DNA from 2 places in the Rhizobium sp. YTU87027 genome. Region 1 is predicted to be linked to the other one. Evidence: predicted binding sites of a transcription regulator. Region 1 holds the regulator's gene; the other holds the start of a gene.

Region 1 (4,673 bases):
ATCCTGCCGGGCGATACCGGTGCCTTCGCCGCCTCGCTTGTCACCGACGAGCGGCGTGCCATCTCGCAGGAAACGACCGATGCCCTGCGTCAGGCTGGCCTGGCACATATCGTGGCGATCTCCGGCCTTAACATGGCCATGTCGGCCGGCATCTTTTTCGTCGGCCTGCGCCAGGCGTTGAGCCTGTTTCCTTCCGTTGTCCAGGCATATCCGACCAAGAAGACCGCCGCGGCTGGCGCGCTGGCAGCGCTGACGGCCTATTACATGATCTCGGGCTTCGCGGTGTCGGCGGAACGTGCCTTCATCATGATGGCGATCATGCTCACTGCCGTGTTCTTCGATCGACCGTCGATCAGCTTACGCAACATCGCCTTGTCCGCCTGGGTGATCCTGCTCCCGTCTCCGTCCGAGGCGCTGGGACCGAGCTTCCAGATGTCATTCGCAGCGAGGCTCGCCCTAATCTGGTCACAGAGAAGCGCGCGCGAACACCCTCTGCTGCAGGTCGCCGCAGTGAAGCCCATCGCTTGTCGCTCGCTTCTTTGGGTGCACCTTGCTGACCTCGATGATCGGCGGCTTCTCGACGGCGCTCTTTGGTGTCGAACACTTCCACCGGCTCAGCGCTTACGGACTACCCGCAAATCTCATGGCCATGCCGGTGATCTCTTTTGTGGTAATGCCAATGGGGATGTTCGCGATGTTGCTGACGCCGTTTAGCCTCGATATTATTCCCTGGAAAATCGCGGGCTTCGGGCTCGACATCGTGATCGCCATTGCCAAGATGGTCTCGGGCTGGGGTGGCAACGTCGATATCGGACGACTGCCGGGTTGGTGCTTTCCGGTGGCGGTCGCGGGCTTCCTCTCGCTTGCCCTTCTGCGAACCAAGCTCCGCTATCTCGGCGCTGCCGTGATCGCGTTGGCAACCGCCCTTGTGGCATTGGCGCCGTCCAGACCGCCCCCGACATTGTCATCGCCGAGGACGGCAGTCTTGTCGCGATTGTCAAAGGGCAGGTCCTTGCATCCAATCGACCCCATCCGCCTGACTTCGTCTTCGATCAATGGCGAAGGGCGCTCGCGGCGGAGTTAAGCCAGCCACCGCAATTGTTGGAAGGCGTCGGCCCTGTTCGGCAGCGCGGAAATAAAGGGGAAGCTCCACGACTCTCAGCAACGGAATTGCGTAACGCTCGCAACGCGCTACGTTAGGCATCGACGGGCGCTGAGAACCGCTTTGTCTGCCTGAAAGGCGCCTGGTGCACCGCCCCGCATGATAGCGGCTACGTCGTGACAATCGTCGAAAATCCCGCTTATTTCGGCGCTGCCTGCGATACAGCCGATATCGTCGTAACGCCCGCTCGCCTGCGGGCGACGGCATGCCGGTCGGGCGCGCTTCTGTTCACCGGCGAAACCCTGCGTCGTTCGGGCGCTGCTGAGATAAGGATAGATGACCAAGGTGTACCCGTGGTAACGACGGCCTACACCACACTTGACCGCCCTTGGATGTGGCATCGGGCATACAACTGGCGGAGCGGCACCTTCGACGGTGAGCCGCCGTTCTTCAATGATAACGGCGAATGAGGCCGACGAGCTTGCCCTGAACCTTGACACGGTCGGGCCCGAAAATACGCGTTTCATAAGCCGGGTTCGCGGCCTCAAGCGCAATGGAAGCGCCTTTGCGGCGGAAGCGCTTAAGGGTTGCTTCCTCGTCATCGACAAGTGCGACAACGATGTCGCCGGCATTTGCAGTGCTGGCGTTGCGGATGATCACCGTGTCGCCATCAAAGATGCCGGCTTCGATCATCGAGTCGCCCTTGACCTCAAGCGCATAGTGTTCGCCCGGGCCAAGCATGTCGGCTGGAACAGTGATGTCGTGGGTAATGTTCTGGATTGCCGAAATCGGCACGCCCGCGGCGATCCGTCCCATGACTGGCACGGAGGCGGAATTGCCGTTGTCGGCTTGTGCAGCCGGCTTCGGCGGCGCGACCGGCTGTGGCTTTCCGAGGCTGCCTTCGATGACGCTCGGCGAAAAGCCGCGGCGGGGCTGCAAGCTCGGATTGTAGGCTTCAGGAAGCTTGATGACCTCCAGGGCACGGGCTCGATTCGGCAGTCGACGAATGAAACCACGTTCTTCCAGAGCAGTAATTAGCCGGTGGATGCCGGACTTCGACGCGAGGTCCAAGGCGTCTTTCATTTCGTCAAAAGATGGGGGGACACCGGACTCCTTCATTCGTTCGTGAATGAAGAGAAGAAGCTCCTGTTGCTTGCGCGTCAGCATCGAAGTTGAACCCCAGAGTCGTGAAACAAAGCCAGAACAGACACTATATGTTCCATATGTGTTCCGCAAGTACCTAAATTTTCGTAAAACTTGCCTGCAACTTGTTCAGTTTTTGCATTGCTTTTGAGCGAAAGCGCAGAAGGGGGTTGCATTGTTCCCTTGCCCGGCGCACATCTTCGCAAATTCCCGGGAGTTTGCCATGAGCGAAGCACATCCGCTGGACCACATCGTGCTGCCGGTCTCCAATATTGTACTTGCCCGCGAGCGTCTCGGAAAACTCGGATTCACCGTCGCGCCCGATGCCCGGCATCCTTTTGGAACCGAGAACGCCTGCATATTCTTCGCCGACGAAACTTACCTGGAGCCTCTCGCGGTCGCCAGCGCAGAACCGTATGAGGCGTCAGCGAAGAAGGGCAATGTCTTTACCGCGCGTGACCGCGCCTTTCGGTTTCGATGCGGGGATGATGGGTTCTCCGCTGCGGTCTTCGCGACCGCCGATGCCGACCGCGACCATGCCAGATTCCTTGCCGAAAAGATCAACGGTGGCGAGATGCTGCAGTTCGAGCGACCGATGAGGCTGCCCGACGGTTCTCAGGCAACCGCCGCGTTCAAGCTCGCGTTCGCGGTCGATCTGCGAGCTCCGGACTTTTTCTTTTTCACATGCCAACGCGTCAATCCGCTGCCGTCTGATCGAAGGACGCTGCAAACCCATGTGAACGGCGTCAAAGGAATCGCGGAGATCATTCTTGGCGCGCCGGACCCAAAGGCTTTTGCACTATTTGTGCGCGCCGCGGCGCACAGCCTCACGGTGACCAACGAGGCCTTTGGCGCGAGTGTTACAACTCCGAACGCCAAAGTGAGCGTTCTCTCTCCAGATGGATTGGATGCCTACTTCGACATCCCCGCACCCTCAAACGATCGCGGCCTGCGTGGCGTCGCCATTGTTTTCACGGTCAGTGATCTCGCCGTGACAGAAGCGCATTTGGCTGCTAACGGGATGACCTACACGCGCAAGAACAATCGAATTCTGGTGAAGGCGGCGCCCGGCCAGGGTGCGCTCTTCGCCTTCGAGGAGAAACGATGAGCCAGACAAATTCCGAAGTCGTGGTTGGCCAAGGCGCCGGCCGCGTCACCTTTTCGAATACCGGCAAGCTGTCGCTGATTGCCGGCCCGTGTCAAATGGAGAGCCGTGACCATGCCTTCATGGTCGCGGGCGTGCTTAAGGAACTCTGCGACAAGCTTGGTCTTGGTCTCGTCTATAAGTCGTCCTTCGACAAAGCCAACCGGACGTCGCTATCGGCCCAGCGAGGCATTGGCCTTGAAAAGGCTCTGGAGGTCTTTTCCGACCTTAAGAAGGAATACGGTTTTCCGGTTCTGACTGACATCCATACGGAAGAGCAGTGCGCCGAGGTGGCAACCGTCGTCGACATCCTGCAGATTCCTGCCTTCCTCAGCCGCCAGACCGACCTGCTCGTGGCTGCCGCCAAAACCGGCCGAGCCATCAACGTCAAGAAGGGGCAGTTCCTGGCGCCTTGGGACATGAAGAATGTCCTCAACAAGCTGAACTCGACAGGCAACCCGAATATTCTCCTGTGCGAGCGCGGGGCCTCCTTCGGCTACAACACACTCGTATCGGACATGCGTTCGCTGCCAATCATGGCGGCGATGGGCGCTCCGGTTGTTTTCGATGCGACGCATTCAGTCCAGCAACCGGGCGGGCAAGGCGGTTCCAGCGGTGGTCAGCGCGAGTTTGTCGAAACGCTCGCGCGCGCTGCCGTTGCAGTCGGCGTCGCAGGTGTATTCGTCGAGACACACGAAGATCCGGACAACGCGCCGTCTGATGGCCCGAACATGGTCTACCTCAAGGATATGCCGCGGCTGCTGGAAAAACTCCTCGCCTTCGACGCGATTGCCAAACTGGCTTGAAGCGCGAGCGGAGGATGCTCGCCATCAGCTGGCGAGCGCGATCCTTTGGTTTGAAGAGTATCCCGATGCCGCGGGCCTCGTCGCATTCTCAAGGACGAAGCGGGAGAGCAGGTGATTGAGGTGTGCTGCCTCGTCGCCAAGCTCGCGGCAGGCCGCACTCGTTTCCTCGGCCATCGCTGCGTTCTGTTGCGTGACGCTGTCCATGGTGTTGACCGCGGCATTGACTTCGACGAGGGCGGTCGTCTGTTCGGAAGAGGAGCGCACGATCGCCTCTATCAGCGCCGTCACCTTCAAGACCTGCTGATCGATATGGTTTAGGGCTTCGCCGGTGCGGTTAACCAAGGCAACGCCGGTCGAAACCTGACCGGAAGAGGTCTCGATCAACTGTTTGATTTCCTTCGCCAGATTGGCAGAGCGGCCCGCCAGATCGCGCACTTCCTGTGCCACGACGGCAAAGCCCTTGCCGGCCTCACCTGCA
Region 2 (4,673 bases), 260 kb from region 1:
CTTGCCGCTGATTTCATCGCGCTCGGCGCTATCGAGCGCGCGCTCGATGTAGATCTCCATTTCCTCCCGGGGGATCTCGTCCGCCTCCGGCACGGGGTTGGCAATCAGCATGCCGCCGTCAATGCCGAGCTGCTCGCGCACCGTCTGGAAGTTGGCGATGGCGGCCGGGCTGTTCAGCGTCAGCGGACTGCGCAACCCCGAGGCACGGGACCAGAAGGCGGGGAATTCCTCGCTTTCATAGGTGACGACAGGCACACCCGCGGTTTCCAGCACCTCCAGGGTTTTCGGAATGTCGAGGATAGCCTTGGCGCCGGCGCAGACGACGATGACGCCGGTGCGGCCGAGTTCCTCGAGGTCAGCGGAAATATCGAAGCTTTCCTCAGCGCCGCGGTGAACACCGCCGATGCCTCCGGTGGCGAAGACCTTGATGCCGGCACGCTCGGCGGCGATCATCGTCGCTGCCACGGTCGTCGCACCGTGACGGCGCTCGGCGATCGCGAAGGCGAGATCGGCGCGCGAGACTTTAAGGACGTCCTTGGCCTGCGCCAGTTGCTCCAGCTGATCGGATTCGAGGCCGATATGCAGCGTTCCGTGAATGACCGCGATAGTGGCTGGCACGGCGCCCTGCTCACGAATGAGCGCCTCGACGCTGCGGGCCATCTCGATGTTGCCGGGGTAGGGCATGCCATGCGTGATGATGGTCGATTCAAGCGCCACGATCGGCGCGCCGCGCTGCTTGGCGCTTGCGACTTCTTTGGAATAGGCGATCGGCAGGAGGGGGGAGAACGGTTTCGTCATTGTCTCTTCCATTTCATCGGTACGGCCTTCAATGCAAAATTCTCGCCGGTGGAACAAGGGAAAGTGTCTCCCTGATCAGATCCGGGGAAAGGTTTTCATTGACGGCATGCGGCGATTGTACGGTAAGTGCCGCGGCCGCAGCACCTTCCCTGATGGCATCGGCCAAGGAAATCCCGCGCATCAATCCTGAGATTACGCCGGCTGCAAGCGAGTCTCCCGCACCGGTGACATCCGCGACGCCTTCCAGATTTGCGGGCTGCAGCGCTATCGCGTGGCGATCCGCGAAGGCGATCAGCTCGCGTTGTCCGCGCGTGACGACGCCACCGCGCAAGCCGATGTCACCCAGCAGTGACGGCCAGTGTGCTGGATCGTTGGGGCGTTCGCCGGTCAATGCGGCAGCCTCGGCCTCGTTGAGGAAAAGATAGTCGATCCCTTCGATGCACGGCTTGAGCTTGACGGCCTTCGCCGGCGAGATTGCGATTGCGCCCACCGGCTTGCCAAGCACTTTCGCACGCTCGACGATCGATGCCAGCGTCTCTGCTGGCAGATTGGCGTCGATGAGGATGAAATCAGTCGCGGCAAAGGCATCGCGGACGGCACGGATCGAGAGGCGCCTCGGCACGAACATGCGGTAGAGATCCATGTCGGCAAGCGCAATCACCAAGTTTCCGTCGTTCTCGATGATTGCGGTATAGCTCGGCGTCTTGCGATCGAGGAAAACAAAGGGGCGATCATCAACGCCGGCGAAGTCGGCAGCCTCGCTGACCATCTCGCCGATCGGATCACCGCCGCGGGGCGAAATCATCGTCACGTCGAAGCCCAACCGGGCAAGATTGCGCGCGGCATTGAAGCCGCCGCCGCCCGGCTCCTCGAACCATGAACCTGGATTGCTGGCGCCAGCCACGGTGTCTCCTGAAATGCGTCCGCGCCTGTCGATATGGGCTCCGCCGAGGACAAGAATCTTCCGCTTCATTTCATCATCCCGCATGGCCGAAAGATACGAATCGTCCTGCCGCCACTGGTCGACCGGAGAGCAGATCCCTATCTCTAAGCTGTTGCTTTCTATGACTAAAACAAATGTAGAACACAGGCAGTTTTACCTTTTTGTTTCAATTATTTGAGCGTCGCTTGCGCAATGAGAACAAATGCGGTACAAAATCGACATCGGCGGCGACATTGCTTGAGCGGCTTCAATAACCTAAAGGTGGATCGAATGTCACAGAATACATTGCGGCTTGTAGAGGACAAATCGGTGGACAAAAGCAAGGCACTTGAAGCGGCACTCTCACAGATCGAGCGGTCGTTCGGCAAGGGCTCAATCATGAAGCTCGGCTCGAACGAGAACGTTGTCGAGATCGAAACGGTGTCGACGGGTTCCCTCGGGCTGGATATAGCGCTCGGGATCGGCGGTCTTCCGAAAGGGCGTATCATCGAGATCTACGGACCTGAAAGCTCGGGTAAGACGACGCTCGCGCTACAGACCATTGCCGAATCGCAGAAGAAGGGGGGCATCTGCGCTTTCGTGGACGCGGAACATGCGCTTGATCCGGTCTATGCCCGCAAACTTGGTGTCGACCTGCAGAATCTGCTGATTTCACAGCCGGATACGGGCGAACAGGCGCTTGAGATCACCGACACGCTGGTCCGTTCCGGTGCGGTCGACGTTCTCGTTGTCGACTCCGTCGCCGCGTTGACGCCGCGTGCCGAAATCGAAGGCGAGATGGGCGACAATCTGCCGGGTCTTCAGGCGCGTCTGATGAGCCAGGCACTGCGCAAGCTGACGGCTTCCATCTCGAAGTCGAACACCATGGTCATCTTCATCAACCAGATCCGCATGAAGATCGGTGTCATGTTCGGTTCGCCGGAAACGACGACCGGCGGTAATGCGCTGAAGTTCTATGCGTCCGTTCGCCTTGACATTCGACGCATCGGCGCGGTCAAAGAGCGAGAAGAGGTCATCGGCAACCAGACCCGCGTCAAGGTCGTCAAGAACAAGATGGCGCCTCCCTTCAAGCAGGTCGAATTCGACATCATGTATGGTGAAGGCGTTTCGAAGACCGGCGAACTGGTCGACCTAGGCGTCAAGGCTGGTATCGTCGAGAAGTCGGGCGCCTGGTTCTCCTATAACAGCCAGCGCCTCGGTCAGGGCCGCGAGAATGCGAAGCTCTTCCTGCGCGACAATCCGGATCTCCTGCGTGAGATTGAGACGGCGCTTCGTCAGAATGCCGGTCTGATTGCGGACCGCTTCCTGCAGAACGGCGGCCCTGATGCGAATGACGGGGACGAGGCCGTCGACGGCTAATCGTATCGGTTTCCAACAGTTCAAAACCGGCCGCATTCTTTGATCAGAATGCGGCCGGTTTTGTTTGTCTGCTGGACAGTGGTTAAGGCGAACGATAAAAGCCACTGGATTTAAGTTTTGACCTGCCTTCCGGCAGCATTGAAGGGCATAGCATGAGCGGTGTGAATGATATCCGGTCGACCTTCCTCGACTATTTCAAGAAGAACGGCCACGAAATCGTTTCGTCGAGCCCGCTGGTGCCGCGCAACGATCCGACCCTGATGTTCACCAATGCCGGCATGGTCCAGTTCAAGAATGTTTTCACCGGCCTGGAGCAGCGTCCATACAAGACGGCCTCGACGGCGCAGAAGTGCGTCCGCGCCGGCGGCAAGCATAACGACCTTGATAACGTCGGCTACACTGCGCGCCATCACACCTTCTTCGAGATGCTCGGCAACTTCTCCTTCGGCGACTACTTCAAGGAGCGGGCAATCGAGCTTGCCTGGAACCTGATCACCAAGGAATTTGCACTCGATGCCAAGCGGCTGCTGGTCACCGTCTATCACACGGACGACGAGGCCTTTAATCTCTGGAAGAAGATCGCAGGTTTGCCGGACGAGAAGATTATCCGCATTCCGACCAGCGACAATTTCTGGGCGATGGGCGATACTGGCCCGTGCGGCCCGTGTTCGGAAATCTTCTATGATCACGGCGATCACATCTGGGGTGGCCCTCCCGGCTCGCCTGAAGAAGATGGCGACCGCTTCATCGAGATCTGGAACCTCGTCTTCATGCAGTACGAGCAGGTCACCAAGGAAGAGCGAATCGACCTCCCGCGTCCGTCGATCGACACCGGCATGGGACTGGAGCGCGTCGCTGCTGTTCTGCAGGGCAAGCACGACAACTATGACATCGACCTCTTCCGCGCCCTGATCGAGGCTTCGGAGGAAGTGACGGGTGTGAAGGCAGAGGGCGAGCGTCGCGCCAGCCACCGCGTTATTGCCGACCACCTGCGCTCATCGGCGTTCCTGATTGCCGATGGCGTGTTGCCCTCGAATGAAGGCCGCGGCTACGTGCTTCGCCGCATCATGCGCCGCGCGATGCGGCATGCAGAGTTGCTTGGCGCCAAGGAACCGCTGATCTGGAAGCTTTTGCCGACGCTCGTTCAGGAAATGGGTCGCGCCTATCCTGAGCTGGTCCGCGCGGAATCGCTGATCTCCGAGACATTGAAGCTTGAGGAAACCCGCTTCCGCAAGACGCTGGAGCGCGGTCTTTCGCTACTCTCGGATGCCACGACGACGCTCGGCAAGGGCGACATGCTCGACGGCGAAACGGCGTTCAAGCTTTACGACACCTACGGGTTTCCGCTCGATCTGACGCAGGATGCCCTTCGCGCCCGCGAGATCGGCGTCGACATATCAGGCTTCACCGACGCGATGGAACGGCAGAAGGCCGAGGCGCGTTCGCATTGGGCTGGTTCCGGCGACAAGGCCACAGAGACGATCTGGTTCGAACTCAAGGAAAAGCACGGCGCATCGGAGTTCCTCGGCTACGACACCGAGACCGCCGAAGGTGTTGTTCAGGCCATTGTGAA

What was found. The regulator LexA, encoded in region 1, represses DNA repair genes until DNA is damaged. The targets are predictions, from matches to a motif close to TGTTCNNNNTGTGTTCNG.
Region 2: the regulator LexA is predicted to act here: its motif matches at 1,868-1,885, upstream of recA (recombinase RecA).

What each region holds. Positions count from the first base shown of each region.
Region 1 covers NZ_CP098440.1:1,322,266-1,326,938, forward strand. The annotation lists partial or broken gene NBG89_RS06695 (ComEC/Rec2 family competence protein) at 1-1,572, shown strand, start outside; gene lexA (transcriptional repressor LexA) at 1,553-2,269, opposite strand; gene NBG89_RS06705 (VOC family protein) at 2,469-3,353, shown strand; gene kdsA (3-deoxy-8-phosphooctulonate synthase) at 3,350-4,195, shown strand; gene NBG89_RS06715 (methyl-accepting chemotaxis protein) at 4,220-4,673, opposite strand, start outside.
Region 2 covers NZ_CP098440.1:1,584,542-1,589,214, reverse strand. The annotation lists gene NBG89_RS08075 (pseudouridine-5'-phosphate glycosidase) at 1-798, opposite strand, end outside; gene NBG89_RS08070 (carbohydrate kinase family protein) at 827-1,771, opposite strand; gene recA (recombinase RecA) at 2,012-3,100, shown strand; gene alaS (alanine--tRNA ligase) at 3,253-4,673, shown strand, end outside.